Regions from separate parts of the Clostridium sp. 'deep sea' genome, predicted to be linked through region 2. Evidence: a T-box and tRNA genes for the amino acid it is inferred to sense, from the RefSeq annotation. Region 2 holds a T-box; the other holds one or more tRNA genes.

Region 1 (7,520 bases), 770 kb from region 2:
AATGGGTTGACGACCCTTGGACTAATGCTCCGTTAAATGGAGAAACCCTAACTGAACTAAAAAATAGATGTACAGAGCTTTATAAAAAATACAAAGAAACAAATCTGTTAATAGTTAGTCATGGTGGGGTAATAGCTTTATTTCAACAGCTAATAAATAATAAACCTTATTGGAAGTTATTACCTAAAAATAATCAATGCATTACAATAGACTGGTTAACTAAACAAATAGAGAGTATAGATATTTAAGAAGTTTAATACCCATATATACAAAAAGATCGCCAAAAGCGATCTTTTATGTAATATTTACTAATCAACAGTTTTTCTTCTGTCTCTGTCTCTAAACAGAAAAGTAATACTCCACAGTCCAGCTAATCCAACTAATGCGTAGACTATTCTACTAAAGGTTGTCATTTGACCAAATAATGTTGCAACAAGGTCAAAGTCCAACAAACCAATTAAGCCCCAATTTATAGCTCCGACAATTACGAGTACTAATGCTACGATATTCATATTGTCATCTCCTTTTCCAGATTAACTTTATTTTTTGTTAAACAAAGAAAAGATATACACTGGCTTAGCCTTTTAGCTTATTTTTCCATTCTTCTTTAGAATAAATATCCTTAATTGCCTTAACTCGGTCTATTGCCATGATGCCATTAAGATGGTCAATTTCATGCTGTAATAATTCACTCATAGCTCCACTGTATTGCTTTATAATTAAACGACCAGTTTTATCATAGAATTTCACTTTTATACTTTCACTTCTTTCAATATATACCATAATTTCAGGCATACTAAAACAATCATCAAACATATAAAAGCTATTTTTGCTATACTCAATAATCTCTGGGTTTATAAAGTACTGAGGTGTATCAGTATTAATACATATAATTTTTTTAAGAACATTAATTTGAGGAGCTGCAATTCCTCGACCAAAGCCATTATTTTTTTTAAAATTAATTAAGGTATCGTTTAAATCAATTAATAACTGCTCATTTGCATTATTTAACGGAAAATCAACTATCTTACATTTTTTTCTTAAAATATTATTTCCTAAAAGCGCTAAGCTTTTAATTGCCATAACATCACCCCTTAAGAAACTTTTATATACATAACTATACTTTAAGATAAATTATGATATACTACAAGGGTCTTTTAGGAGATGCATAGCTAAAAAAACTAAAAACGGTGAGGGAGTTAACAATGCCTAAAAAAATAATAGGAATAGTAGGCGGAATGGGACCAGAAGCAACTGCTGATTTGTTTTTAAAAATAATAAAAGCTACACCAGCAAAAAAAGATCAAGACCATATTAGAGTATTTATTGATAACAATACAAATATTCCGGATAGAACAAAAGCCATTTTAGGTGAAGGGGATAGCCCTTTAACCGCAATGAAGGATACTGTATGCAAACTTAAACAAGCAGGAGCAGAAATACTGGTAATGCCTTGTAATACAGCTCACTACTTTTACAACGATATAGCTACAGATAAAGAGTTAACATTTCTTCATATGATGAAAGAAACCTCAAGCTACATTAAAGAACAGTATCCCCAGGCTAAAAAAATAGGTATTTTAGCAACAAGTGGTACAATACAATCTCAAATGTATCATAAAGCACTCAAAGCTAATGATTTAATACCTTTAGAGCCAAGTGAAAAAGATCAAACTAAAGTAATGGATGCTATTTATGCCTCATGGGGTATTAAAGCAGGTAATTATACAAAATCAAAACAATACCTAATAGAGGTAGCTCAGCAATTAATAGAACAGGGTGCTCAAGCTTTAATATTAGGTTGCACAGAGATTCCATTAGTAATTAAAGAAGATGATTTAGAATTGCCCATTGTAGATGCAACCCAGGTGTTAGCAGAGGCTGCAGTTAAAGCTGCATTTAGCTAAACTCAAATTTGTAGACTTTAATTTCTTTAATGTATACATTATATAGCTAATAAATATTGGATATTGACTTATAGAGTAGGTATTTGGTTAGAGAGAAAATGGTACAACTTATATTACGTACTATTAAGAAGATAAGATAATACACTAAATAGAGTTTTAACAAGGCAATTACTGTGTATAATAAAAGAGATGAGTTTATTTACAAACTCATCTCTTTTTTGCGGGAGGATACTAATTTCGCTTGGTATCTAGTAAACCCAAAGCAATGTGAGCTAATCCAAAACCAAGTATGCCAGCACCAAAGGAGTATTTTTTTACACCAGTTAAAACAGCGCCAACACCAGCTACAGCAGCACCAATGCCTGCTACAACTAAACCAGTATGATCTTTTACAACAGAAGAGTCAATTTTCATCTTCATAGTTATCACCTCCATCACTTAGTATGTTATAAAAGGAAAAAAGCTATGAGTGAAAAATAATTTTAAAAAAAGATAAAAAAAGTGTTGACTCTATAAAAACCACGTGCTATTATATACAGGCGCTAGAGAACACGGCGCAAAACAAGAGAGAACATTGAGAATTAAATAGTAGTAGAATAGGGCTCTTAAAAAAGTAACAAAGTCAGTAACGTTAAAAAGTTTTAACGGAGAGTTTGATCCTGGCTCAGGACGAACGCTGGCGGCGTGCCTCATACATGCAAGTCGAGCGAAGGATTTGGTAGCTTGCTACCAAATGACTTAGCGGCGAACGGGTGAGTAACACGTGAGTAATCTGCCCTTCAGACTGGGATAACAGCGGGAAACTGCTGCTAATACCAGATATTATCTGACTGTCACATGGCGGACAGATGAAAAGCAATGTGCTGAAGGATGAACTCGCGCTTCATTAGCTAGTTGGTAAGGTAACGGCTTACCAAGGCGACGATGAATAGCCGGCCTGAGAGGGTGAACGGCCACACAGGAACTGAGACACGGTCCTGACTCCTACGGGGGGCAGCAGTCGGGGATATTGCACAATGGAGGAAACTCTGATGCAGCGACGCCGCGTGAATGATGAAGGCCTTCGGGTCGTAAAATTCTGATGTGAGAGACGAAGAAAGTGACGGTATCTCACCAGCAAGCACCGGCTAACTACGTGCCAGCAGCCGCGGTAATACGTAGGGTGCAAGCGTTGTCCGGAATCACTGGGCGTAAAGGGAGCGTAGGTGGTTATACAAGTATTTAGTAAAAGGCATGGGCTTAACCGATGTAAGCTAGATAAACTGTATAACTTGAGTGCAGTAGAGGTAAGCGGAATTCCTAGTGTAGCGGTGAAATGCGTAGATATTAGGAGGAACACCAGTGGCGAAGGCGGCTTACTGGGCTGTAACTGACACTGAGGCTCGAAAGCGTGGGGAGCAAACAGGATTAGATACCCTGGTAGTCCACGCTGTAAACGATGAATGCTAGGTGTCGGGGGTTTAGATACCTTCGGTGCTGCAGTTAACGCAATAAGCATTCCGCCTGGGGAGTACGATCGCAAGATTGAAACTCAAAGGAATTGACGGGGGCCCGCACAAGCAGCGGAGCATGTGGTTTAATTCGACGCAACGCGAAGAACCTTACCAAGGCTTGACATCCTCTGATGTACCTAGAGATAGGTTTCCCTACGGGGCAGAGAGACAGGTGGTGCACGGTTGTCGTCAGCTCGTGTCGTGAGATGTTGGGTTAAGTCCCGCAACGAGCGCAACCCTTGTGTTTAGTTGCCATCATTAAGTTGGGGACTCTAGACAGACTGCCGGTGACAAACCGGAGGAAGGTGGGGATGACGTCAAATCAGCATGCCCTTTATGCCTTGGGCTACACACGTGCTACAATGGTCTGTACAAAGAGAAGCGAAACCGCGAGGTGGAGCGGATCTCATAAAGCAGATCTCAGTTCGGATTGTAGGCTGAAACTCGCCTACATGAAGTTGGAGTTGCTAGTAATCGTAGGTCAGCAATACTACGGTGAATGCGTTCCCGGGCCTTGTACACACCGCCCGTCACACCACGAGAGTTGGTAACACCCGAAGCCGGTGACCTAACCGTAAGGAAGGAGCTGTCTAAGGTGGGATCAGCGATTGGGGTGAAGTCGTAACAAGGTAGCCGTATCGGAAGGTGCGGCTGGATCACCTCCTTTCTAAGGAGACTAAGAAAACTATTCTACACTATTTAATTCTGAGGGTTTTCCTCAATATAATGGGGGCCTGTAGCTCAGCAGGTTAGAGCGCACGCCTGATAAGCGTGAGGTCGATAGTTCGAGTCTATCTAGGCCCACCATTAACAACAAAATAACGTGGGGGTGTAGCTCAGTTGGGAGAGCGCCTGCCTTGCAAGCAGGAGGTCAACGGTTCGATTCCGTTCATCTCCACCACTACAGAACATTGAAAACTGCATAGAGAGGTCAAGTAAAAAAGAGCATATGGCGGATGCCTAGGCGCCAAGAGTCGAAGAAGGACGTAGCCAGCAACGATAAGCTGTGGGGAGCTGCAAGCAAGCGTTAAATCCACAGATTTCCGAATGGGGAAACCCAGTGGGTAGAAGGCCCACTACCGCTAAGTGAACAAAATAGCTTAGTAGGAGGCAACCAGGAGAACTGAACCATCTAAGTATCCTGAGGAAGAGAAAGAAACATCGATTCCCTGAGTAGCGGCGAGCGGAAGGGGAAGAGCCCAAACCAAGTACTTGTACTTGGGGTTGAGGACTCCAATAATCGAGTGGAATCTAATTGAATGGGAAGGGAAGCCCAGCCGTAGAGCGTGATAGCCGCGTAAATGAAAGAGGAAGCAAGAGTGGAGTATCCAGAGTAGTGCAGGACACGTGAAACCCTGTATGAAGCAGGGGGACCACCCCCCAAGGCTAAATACTCCTTGGCGACCGATAGTGAAGCAGTACCGTGAGGGAAAGGTGAAAAGCACCCCGGGAGGGGAGTGAAATAGAACCTGAAACCATATGCTTACAATGAATTCGAGCACTACGGTGTGAGAGTGTACTTTTTGTAGAACGGACCGGCGAGTTACCATGAATAGCAAGGTTAAGGAATAAAGTTCTGGAGCCGCAGCGAAAGCGAGTCTGAATAGGGCGAATAGAGTTATTGGTGGTAGACCCGAAACCGCGTGATCTACGCATGGCCAGAGTGAAGCGTATGTAAGAGTACGTGGAGGCTCGAACCCACTGAAGTTGAAAATTCAGGGGATGAGTTGTGTGTAGGGGTGAAATGCCAATCGAACGCGGAGATAGCTGGTACTCTCCGAAATAGCTTTAGGGCTAGCCTCAATCGGTGAGTCAGGGGCGTAGAGCACTGATGGAATAAGGGGACTTCACCGTCTACCAACTTCTGTCAAACTCCGAAGTCCAACTGACTTTAGATTGGGAGTCAGACTGCGAATGATAAGATCCGTAGTCGAGAGGGAAACAACCCAGACCACCTGCTAAGGTCCCCAAGTCATAACTAAGTGGAGAAGGAGGTGGGATTGCATAGACAACCAGGATGTTGGCTTAGAAGCAGCCATACATTTAAAGAGTGCGTAATAGCTCACTGGTCAAGTGATCCTGCGCCGAAAATGAACGGGGCTAAAGTTATGCACCGAAGCAGTGGCTAGATAGTAATATCTGGGGTAGGAGAGCATTGCATGGGCGGAGAAGCTGTGCTGTAAGGCATGGTGGAGCGCATGGAAGAGAGAATGCCGGTATGAGTAGCGAGAAGGAAAGTGAGAATCTTTCCCGTCGAAAGCCCAAGGTTTCCTGAGGAAGGCTCGTCCACTCAGGGTAAGTCGGGGCCTAAGCCGAGGCCGAAAGGCGTAGGCGATGGATAACTAGTTGAGATTCTAGTACCACCTAATATTGCTTGAGTGAAGCAATGACACAGGAAGGTAGGGACCGCGCACTGTTGGAGGTGCGTCCAAATGTGTAGGCAGTGATTGCAGGTAAGTCCGCAGTTACATATGCTGAGGCATGATGGGGAGCGAAATGAAGTAGCGAACGGCCTGATCCTACGCTGTCGAGAAAAGTTGCTAGCGAGATAGAAGGTGCCCGTACCGTAAACCGACACAGGTAGGCAAGGAGAGAATCCTAAGACGCGCAGGAGAACCCCTGTTAAGGAACTCGGCAAAATGACTCCGTAACTTCGGGAGAAGGAGTGCTCTAATATTGTGAAGTTCCTTGCGAATGGAGCAAGAAAGAGTTGCAGATGAGAGGCTCAAGCGACTGTTTACCAAAAACACAGGTCTCTGCTAAAGCGAAAGCTGAAGTATAGGGGCTGACGCCTGCCCGGTGCTGGAAGGTTAAGGGGAAGTGTTAGCGTAAGCGAAGCACAGAACTGAAGCCCCAGTGAACGGCGGCCGTAACTATAACGGTCCTAAGGTAGCGAAATTCCTTGTCGGGTAAGTTCCGACCCGCACGAAAGGCGTAACGGTTTGAGCGCTGTCTCAACAGGGGGCCTGGTGAAATTGCAATGCACGTGAAGATGCGTGCTACCCGCGACTGGACAGAAAGACCCCGTGAAGCTTTACTACAGCTTGATATTGGGTTTCGGTACTACATGTACAGGATAGGTGGGAGACTGTGAAGCTAGGACGTCAGTCTTAGTGGAGTCAATGTTGGGATACCACCCTTGTAGTGCTGAAATTCTAACCCGTGTCCGTAAGCCGGGCAGGGGACAGTGTCAGGTGGGTAGTTTGACTGGGGCGGTCGCCTCCTAAAGAGTAACGGAGGCGCTCCAAGGTTCCCTCAGCGCGGATGGAAATCGCGCGAAGAGTGCAAAGGCATAAGGGAGCTTGACTGTAAGACATACAGGTCGAGCAGGAACGAAAGTTGGACTTAGTGATCCGGCGGTACCGAGTGGAAGGGCCGTCGCTAAACGGATAAAAGCTACTCCGGGGATAACAGGCTTATCTCGCCCAAGAGTCCATATCGACGGCGAGGTTTGGCACCTCGATGTCGGCTCATCACATCCTGGAGCTGAAGCAGGTTCCAAGGGTTGGGCTGTTCGCCCATTAAAGTGGTACGTGAGCTGGGTTCAGAACGTCGTGAGACAGTTCGGTCCATATCCGTCGCGGGCGTAGGAAAATTGAAGAGAGCTGTCCCTAGTACGAGAGGACCGGGATGGACGAACCGCTGGTGTATCAGTTGTCTCGCCAGAGGCACCGCTGAGTAGCTAAGTTCGGAAGGGATAAACGCTGAAAGCATCTAAGCGTGAAGCCTCCTTTAAGACTAGTTTTCCCACCGAAAGGGTAAGGCACCATGAAGAAGACGTGGTAGATAGGCCAGAGGTGTAAGTGTGGCGACACATTCAGCTGACTGGTACTAATAAGCCGAGGACTTGACCTCAAATTTCTATGTAGTTTTGAATGCTCTGTTGATAAACAGAGTATGAATAAAGTTTATGGCGGCGATGGCAAAGGGGTCACACCTGTTCCCTTACCGAACACAGAAGTTAAGCCCTTTAGCGCCGATGGTACTTGGCTGGTGACGGCCTGGGAGAGTAGGACGCTGCCATATTAAATTTTTGCAAGCTTAGGCTTGTAAAACGCACACAATGCGTTCCACAGTGGCTCAATGGTAGAGCATCCGGCTGTTAACCGGAGGGTTGTAG
Region 2 (7,520 bases):
TAATACTTTTAACCGTATTAAGGCTTTGCTTTATACTGGGTAAAATAATATCCTCATCGTTAAGACTAATCTGCTGTTCTCTTAATAAATCACCCACTGTTAATGCTGTTGTAAGAATATTAGATACCTTGTCACCATCATTTATTACTATACTTCTTGGTTGCATAGTACTCAGTAAATTATTAATGGAGCTTGCCATAATAGGGCTATTAATATTTTGTTTAAGGCCAATAAATATTATTATAATAATAAATAATAACAAAAAAAGCACTTTATAAAATCTCATATTCTCTCCTTATAACTCAAAAATTATAGTATGTATATTAGTTTATCGGTGATTTTTGCTTTTGTTTAACTACACAATACTTTATTTACATTAATATCACCTTTTAAATATTACACCTAAGAACAATATCATAATCTTAAAAAATAAGCTACTTTTTTTGATGTTATGATAGTTTTGTAAAAATATTATCAGCTACTTTAGTTTTAGTTTTTCACAATGTTCACTTTTGGATATTATCCTGTACTTGTGTATATTTTTATTAATGCAAGTATAATAACATAATAAAACACCCCATTCCCTAGACTTTACGTCTTGTAATTGGGGTGCGTTCATTAGGGGATAGTCCCTTTTTATACATTAATTTTTAGCTAACTTTATTCCTGTTTCATAACCATTAAGGTTTATTATTTCTAAATTTTCATTTACTTCTTGCAGTGCATCAGCAAGTGTTTCTTGTTTAACCCACTCATTATATTCATGTAATGCTGTAGCAACTTCAGCAGTGGACTTAAAATAAATGCTGATTCTATCACTTACATCATAGCCATTATTTTTACGCATTTGCTGAACTTTAGAAACAAACTCTCTAGCCAAACCTTCATTTATTAGCTGCTGGCTTAATTGTGTATCTAAAATTATAAACAAGTTGTTTTCCATGCTCACTGTAAAGCCTTCTCGAGCTGCCAAGTTGACTTGTATAAGTTCCTTATTTAACTTAACAACTGTATCCGCAACTTTAATTGTAGGTTCTTCACCATTCTCAAGGCTCATCGCAATTTCATATGCATTTAGTAGATTTAACTGTTTATTAAAAGCCCCTACATTTTTACCTAACATAGGTCCAGCTACTCTAAAGTTTGGCTTTAAACTAAAACTCATGTATTGTGAAAGTTCGTTAGTAAATACCACTTTTTTCACATTGAGTTCTTCTTTAATTAAATCAACCATATCACCAATGAGGCTTTCATACTTTCCATCAACTAGTACCTGTGAAATTGGCTGGCGCACTTTAATTTTAACTGATTCACGACCAGATCTACCTAGTTTCACTAAGTCTCTAACTAAATCCATTCTTTTTTCAGTTAATTCATTAATTAAACTACTGTTACTCTTAGGATAAGTACTTAAGTGTACTGACTGCTCTCCTGTTAAATTTTTATATAGCTCTTCAGCTAAAAATGGAGAAATAGGAGCCATAAGCTGACTAATACCCACTAAAACTTCATATGTTGTTTTATATACTGATTTTTTATCATTTGTAAGCTCTGTTGCCCAAAATCTGCGTCTATTCCTACGAATAAACCAGTTTGATAAATCTTCATTTACAAACTGCTGCAGTCTGCGAACCGCCTGAGTTAAATTATAATCATCCATTGCTTGATTTACATCTTTAACTAAATTATTATATTTAGAGATTATCCATCTATCAATCTCAGGACGATTTTCGACCTTAATCTCAAATTCTCTAGGATTAATATTATCTGATTCAGCATAAAGAGCAAAGAATTTATATACATTTTTTAAGGTAGAAAAGTATTTACTGATAACTTCTTTAACTGAGTCCTCATCAAAACGCTTTGGCAACCAAGGAACAGAACTATATAGTAAATACCAACGCAATACATCTGCACCGTATTTCTCAAACATTTGAAATGGGTCTACTGTATTACCTCTTGACTTAGACATTTTGCGTCCTTCATTATCAAGAATTAAATCATTTACTAAAACTCTTTTGTAAGACGCTTTACCTGTCAAAAATACTGAAATTGCTAGTAATGAGTAAAACCAGCCTCGAGTTTGATCAATTCCTTCACTTATATAATCAGCTGGATATAATTTTTCGAAAAACTTATCTTTATTTTCGAATGGATAATGATGTTGAGCAAATGGCATTGAACCGCTATCAAACCAGCAGTCAATTACTTCGCTAACACGGGTCATAGGTTTGCCACACTTTTCACATGTTAAATGAATATCATCGACATAAGGACGGTGTAGCTCTATACTTTCATCGATATCCTCAATAGCTCTCTCCACTAACTCTTTACGTGAACCTATTGTATCAAAATGTCCACAATCACATCTCCATATGTTTAAAGGTGTTCCCCAATATCTACTGCGAGATAAAGCCCAGTCGTTTAAATTCTCTAACCAGTTACCAAATCTTTTTTCTCCAACGTAGGGTGGGTACCATTCAATTTGATTGTTGGCTTCAATTAGTTTATCCTGAATTTTAGTAATCTCAATATACCAGCTTTTTCGGGCATAATACAGCAAAGGAGTTTTACATCTCCAGCAATGAGGGTAGTTATGTTCCATTCGCTGTTTACTATACATTTTACCTTCAGCACGCAAATACTTAATTATCTCTGGGTCAGCATCCATAACAAACATACCCTGCCATGGTGTTGCTGTATATTTACCGCTATTATCTACAGGCTGTAATACAGGTAGGTTGTATCTACGTCCTGTTTCATAGTCATCTTGACCAAAGGCAGGCGCCGTATGAACAATACCAGTTCCATCAGATGTAGTTACATAATCTGCGACTGTAACAAAGAATGCTTTTTTATCGGTCTTTAGAAATGGCATAAGTTGCTCATATTCTTTATACTCTAAATCTTTACCCTTAAAGGTCTCTAATACTTGAAAATCACCTTTTATCACATGAGAGGCTAAGTCTTTAGCTAAAATATATACTGTGTTATCTTCTTCTGACCGTACCTTAACATAATCTACATCAGCATTAACTGCTAAAGTAACGTTAGAAGCGAGTGTCCAAGGAGTAGTAGTCCAAGCTAAGAAATAAGCATCTTCGTCTTTAACTTTAAACTTGGCAACTACAGTATCAGATTTAATTTCTTTATAACCCTGAGCAACCTCATGACTAGCTAAACCAGTACCGCAACGAGGGCAATAAGGTAAGATTTTATGTCCTTCATAAATAAAACCTTTTTTATGAAACTCGTTTAAAATCCACCACACTGATTCAATATAATTATTATCAAGAGTTATATATGGATCATCTAAATCAATTAAATAACCCATTTCACGTGTCATTTTACGCCATAATTCCTCGTAACTAAAGACAGATTCTCGACACTTTTTATTAAACTCAGCTAACCCATATTTTTCTATATCTTGTTTGCTACTTAGCTTAAGCTGTTTTTCAACCTCTATTTCTACCGGCAAACCATGTGTATCCCAGCCGGCTTTACGTTTAACCTGATAACCCTGCATAGTTTTATATCTACAAACAGTATCTTTAAGGGTTCTTGAGATAACATGGTGGATACCAGGATGACCATTAGCTGTTGGAGGTCCTTCATAAAATACAAAACTCTCAGCACCGTTTCTTTCAGTAATACTTTTTTCTAATAAATTAATTTCATCCCAATAATCAGCAACTCTTTGCTCTGTTTGATAAGCAGATTCATTTTTCAACTGCGGAAAAATCATTTTTATCACCTCTTTAAAATAAATAAATCCCTGAGTAATTTCTTACCCAGGGACGATAATAACCGCGGTACCACCCTAGTTCTAAACCTAATAATAAGTTTAGCTCTCTTAAATTTAACGCATTTTACGTATACTCTTACTAAAGTTCAGAATATAGGCTCCTAGGTGATTCCTATAAATTTGTGTAAGTTGCCTTACAGCCTAGAGCAACCTCTCTTCTACACTTCAAAATAGCATTCCTAATCTTAGCCTCTACTATATTAGATTAGAGACATTATACATTATATATATCACTAGTTCAAGTTTTTTGGTTTATCTTAAAAAATTTTGCAGTTGTAACTCTGTAATAACTGTATGATTAACATTTAAGTCATACAATCTTAAACCTACAGCTAATTGATTTAATTCTATACTTTTATTACCAAAACTAGTTATTTTGTGTTTATAATACGACCAAATACATCCAGTTGAATCATTAAAAGTTTGAACACTATTAAGAGGTCTCCTAAATCCTTGGGACACATCTTCTAAAGTAATATTATTGAGCAAGCTAACTTTGTTATTTTTATAGCCAGGGTAGTTAACAGTAATGTCTATAAATTTATTGCCCCTATCTTCCTTACATTTTAGTTCTAGAGCAAAATAGCTTGCCATGTTTATATTTTTAGCAGCAAGAAAAGCTACTAGCTCATCATCGTTTTTATAGTATGGTGAATTATAAAACTTTGCTCCATTAATTATTAACGGATTATTACTAATATCTTTTTCTGCTAAGCTATTATGAATATTTAGCAGTAAAGTTATCATTTGATTTTTTAATTGTTGTACTGTAGTTTTTTTACGAGACTCATGAACTATAGGAACTACTATTACAGCAATTAATGATAATAAGGCTAAAAACAATAGTATTTCTAACAAAGTAAAACCCTTATTATTTTTCATTTGCTCTCCTTACTATTAAATTAAACCTATGTTAATTTTTATTTACGAATCTCAATTGGCTCAAATGCACCTTTGTATTTAACCCTAAAACCTAGCTCATCGGCAACCATTCGTAATGGTACCATTACTCTACCTTCATCGTTATAATATGGTGCCATTTGCAACTTACTCATTTTACCATTTATCATAGCGTAGCTACTACCTATTGTCATTGTTATCTCTTTATTTCCTCTTACATACGTAACTGTATGAGTATTACTATTCCAGCTCATTTCTGCGCCTAAATCTTCAGCAAATTTTACTGGCACCATAGTAACATTATTTATTAACACAGGGGTTCCATAAACACCTTTTTCTCCTATTTTAAAAACTATTGGCTCAAAATCTTTTTCGTAAAATACTGTTATTGTTTCGCTATAGGACATATGCTTCCTATCGTATATATCAACCTTAATTTCATTATTACCTGGTTTTAAATTATTAACCTTTGCCATGTAGAAATTCGCAGGTCTTTTCAGCATTTGATCTTCACCATTTACAAAAATATGGAGCATTTCTTCACTATGAGTTAATCTTATTGTAACACGTGGTTGTTTAACAATATTTTGAGCGCTTACTATTTTATTATTAATCACAGAATCTTCCATTGTATCTTTTATGTTTATTTCGTATTCAACAAATCTATATTTAACGTCAGTATCCCCCAATACACTTAATGAATCTGCTTTAGTTGCAATATAATAATGTATTTTTCCTTCATTATCAGTGTTACCACACTTTCTATAATTAATTTTTATTAGTTTATCTTTTATTGGGTAACCCATAGCATCAACATATGTTATAACAATATCTTTTGTATTCTCAAACACCTCTATTGGTGTAACATATAATTTAGCTTTTTCTATAGGGATATCAATTAACTTTATATCTCCACCAGTGTCATCAGAAACCATATTGATTCTTAGTAATGGGCTAACTCCTGCATAATTAATCTCTTCAAAGTTTAGATTCTTAATTAATGCATAAACTTTGTATACACTATTACCAGCAAGTTTATCTAGTTTGTTTTCTAAAGCATCAGAGGAGTCGTACAGTCCACCTTCTACACTTGTTCCGCAATCAATTAACTCATAATATAAGTCTTCATATACTGGTTCACCTGTTTTAGGATCTATAACTGAGAATTCTAAACTTTTAATAAAATCTTGAGTGATTATTGGCAGTTCACTACCCATAAATTTTATTTCAGGTCTTATAACCTCAACAATTACGGATCCTGTATTTGAACTATATTTATTTTTAGGTACAAACTCTAAATCTCCAACCGTTTCATTCCTACATGTATGGATTATTCTTATGCCATCATTAGTAATATTTGAATTTATCTCTATTGAATTTATAGTTCTCCAACCAATACCATCTTCTAGTATATCTATTGAATCTGGAATAACTACATTTCCATTTCCATCATAAACATTTAGGTAGTATATTTTTTCTTCCCCAGGCCTTGTACTAGTTTCACTGATTTGAACATTCCAGGCGTTTATTCCTTTTACTAATATAGCTTTATCTAAAACTGCCATTCTAGTAACCGACCCATCCATATTTTGGCGATACACAACAACATTTAGGTATCCACTACCCTCAGCGTGCCAGTTACTAACACGATAAATGCCTTCAACAATATTTAAAGTAGCAGAGTCAATAAACATATATCCTTTTTCTCCTGCATACTTACCATTTTCATCTAAAGCGTAAGACATTGATCTCCGTATTTCAGGGTGGTTTACACCATATATATTTTTACCAATATAAATTATGGCATTATTAATAGCATAGCCATTCTCATCTTTAACAGTAATAATTTGCTCAACTTTTTTGTTAGGGTAAACTATATTTTCTTTAACAGAGACCTGAAAACCATTTAAATTAAAGTGACCATTTTTCGTATAACAACGTTGGTATTTTCCATTATTAATTTCATAAACATCTAATATATACCTAAATTCGCCACCTTGATATAAAGGTATATTTACTACTGATTTGCTTATTCCTAAGAATTGAGCCTGTGATAGTCCAGCTGGTAATAAAGACGGATATGGAGTTTTTTTATCTTCATCACTAAGTAAGGTATGTACAATTTTTGGTCTTTGTCCTGGAGAGAAATATTTTAATACATATCCCCCGATTAACTGTTTTTGTGACTTTTCATTTTTTATTGCTTTACCGTCTTTATAATAAACAATGTCATCATATGGAGAACTATAATCTATACCACCTAAATCAACTATTAAAGATCCACAATCTCGATCAATGAACAAATCTTCTCCAACCAAGATATCTCCTTCAGATGATGTGACTTTTATTTCAAAGCTATTCATATAGATATCTTCACTAACTGTATATCCGCAATCTTTTACCTTCTTCAAAACTACAACGACTTTGTAACTACCAATTGTTAGCTTATTAAGTGCCGTTCTACTAAATGGAGTAAATGTTAACAATTCACTCTTACCACTATTAATAAGTAAGCCAGATTTACCTACTTTAGTTATTTCATCATCTTTATAGTCGTATAATTTTGCTACTAATATATAATCTTCATTTAATTTGTCTTTATAATAATACCAATTGGGCAAATCATTAACCATTATTCTAAAATTGGTGTTTAAAGTACCTTGCGGAATAACGCTGTGACTCAATGTTGCATTAAGTTTTAAATGATTCACCTTTCCTGTTGCAATTACAACTTCATATCTTTTTATTACGTCATCACCTGAATCATATTCTGGTCTCATTTCTAAAACCAACTCCAAAGTACCTCCATGATCCA

What was found. The T-box of region 2 lies ahead of ileS (isoleucine--tRNA ligase). A T-box ahead of a tRNA ligase gene usually reads a tRNA of that ligase, here a tRNA-Ile.
Region 1: it has a tRNA-Ile gene. The T-box ahead of ileS (isoleucine--tRNA ligase) is inferred to sense a tRNA for this amino acid. The anticodon was not compared.

What each region holds. Positions count from the first base shown of each region.
Region 1 covers NZ_CP063353.1:3,199,433-3,206,952, forward strand. Annotated here, with positions in the region: gene IMX26_RS14910 (histidine phosphatase family protein) at 1-248, shown strand, start outside; gene IMX26_RS14915 (DUF378 domain-containing protein) at 309-512, opposite strand; gene def (peptide deformylase) at 577-1,083, opposite strand; gene IMX26_RS14925 (amino acid racemase) at 1,206-1,907, shown strand; gene IMX26_RS14930 (hypothetical protein) at 2,139-2,327, opposite strand; rRNA gene IMX26_RS14935 (16S ribosomal RNA) at 2,549-4,067, shown strand; tRNA gene IMX26_RS14940 (tRNA-Ile) at 4,131-4,207, shown strand; tRNA gene IMX26_RS14945 (tRNA-Ala) at 4,226-4,301, shown strand; rRNA gene IMX26_RS14950 (23S ribosomal RNA) at 4,330-7,255, shown strand; rRNA gene rrf (5S ribosomal RNA) at 7,310-7,426, shown strand; tRNA gene IMX26_RS14960 (tRNA-Asn) at 7,470-7,520, shown strand, end outside.
Region 2 covers NZ_CP063353.1:2,425,167-2,432,686, forward strand. Annotated here, with positions in the region: gene IMX26_RS11310 (3D domain-containing protein) at 1-286, opposite strand, end outside; gene ileS (isoleucine--tRNA ligase) at 644-3,745, opposite strand; T-box leader at 3,791-4,001, opposite strand; gene IMX26_RS11320 (prepilin-type N-terminal cleavage/methylation domain-containing protein) at 4,058-4,687, opposite strand; gene IMX26_RS11325 (copper amine oxidase N-terminal domain-containing protein) at 4,726-7,520, opposite strand, start outside.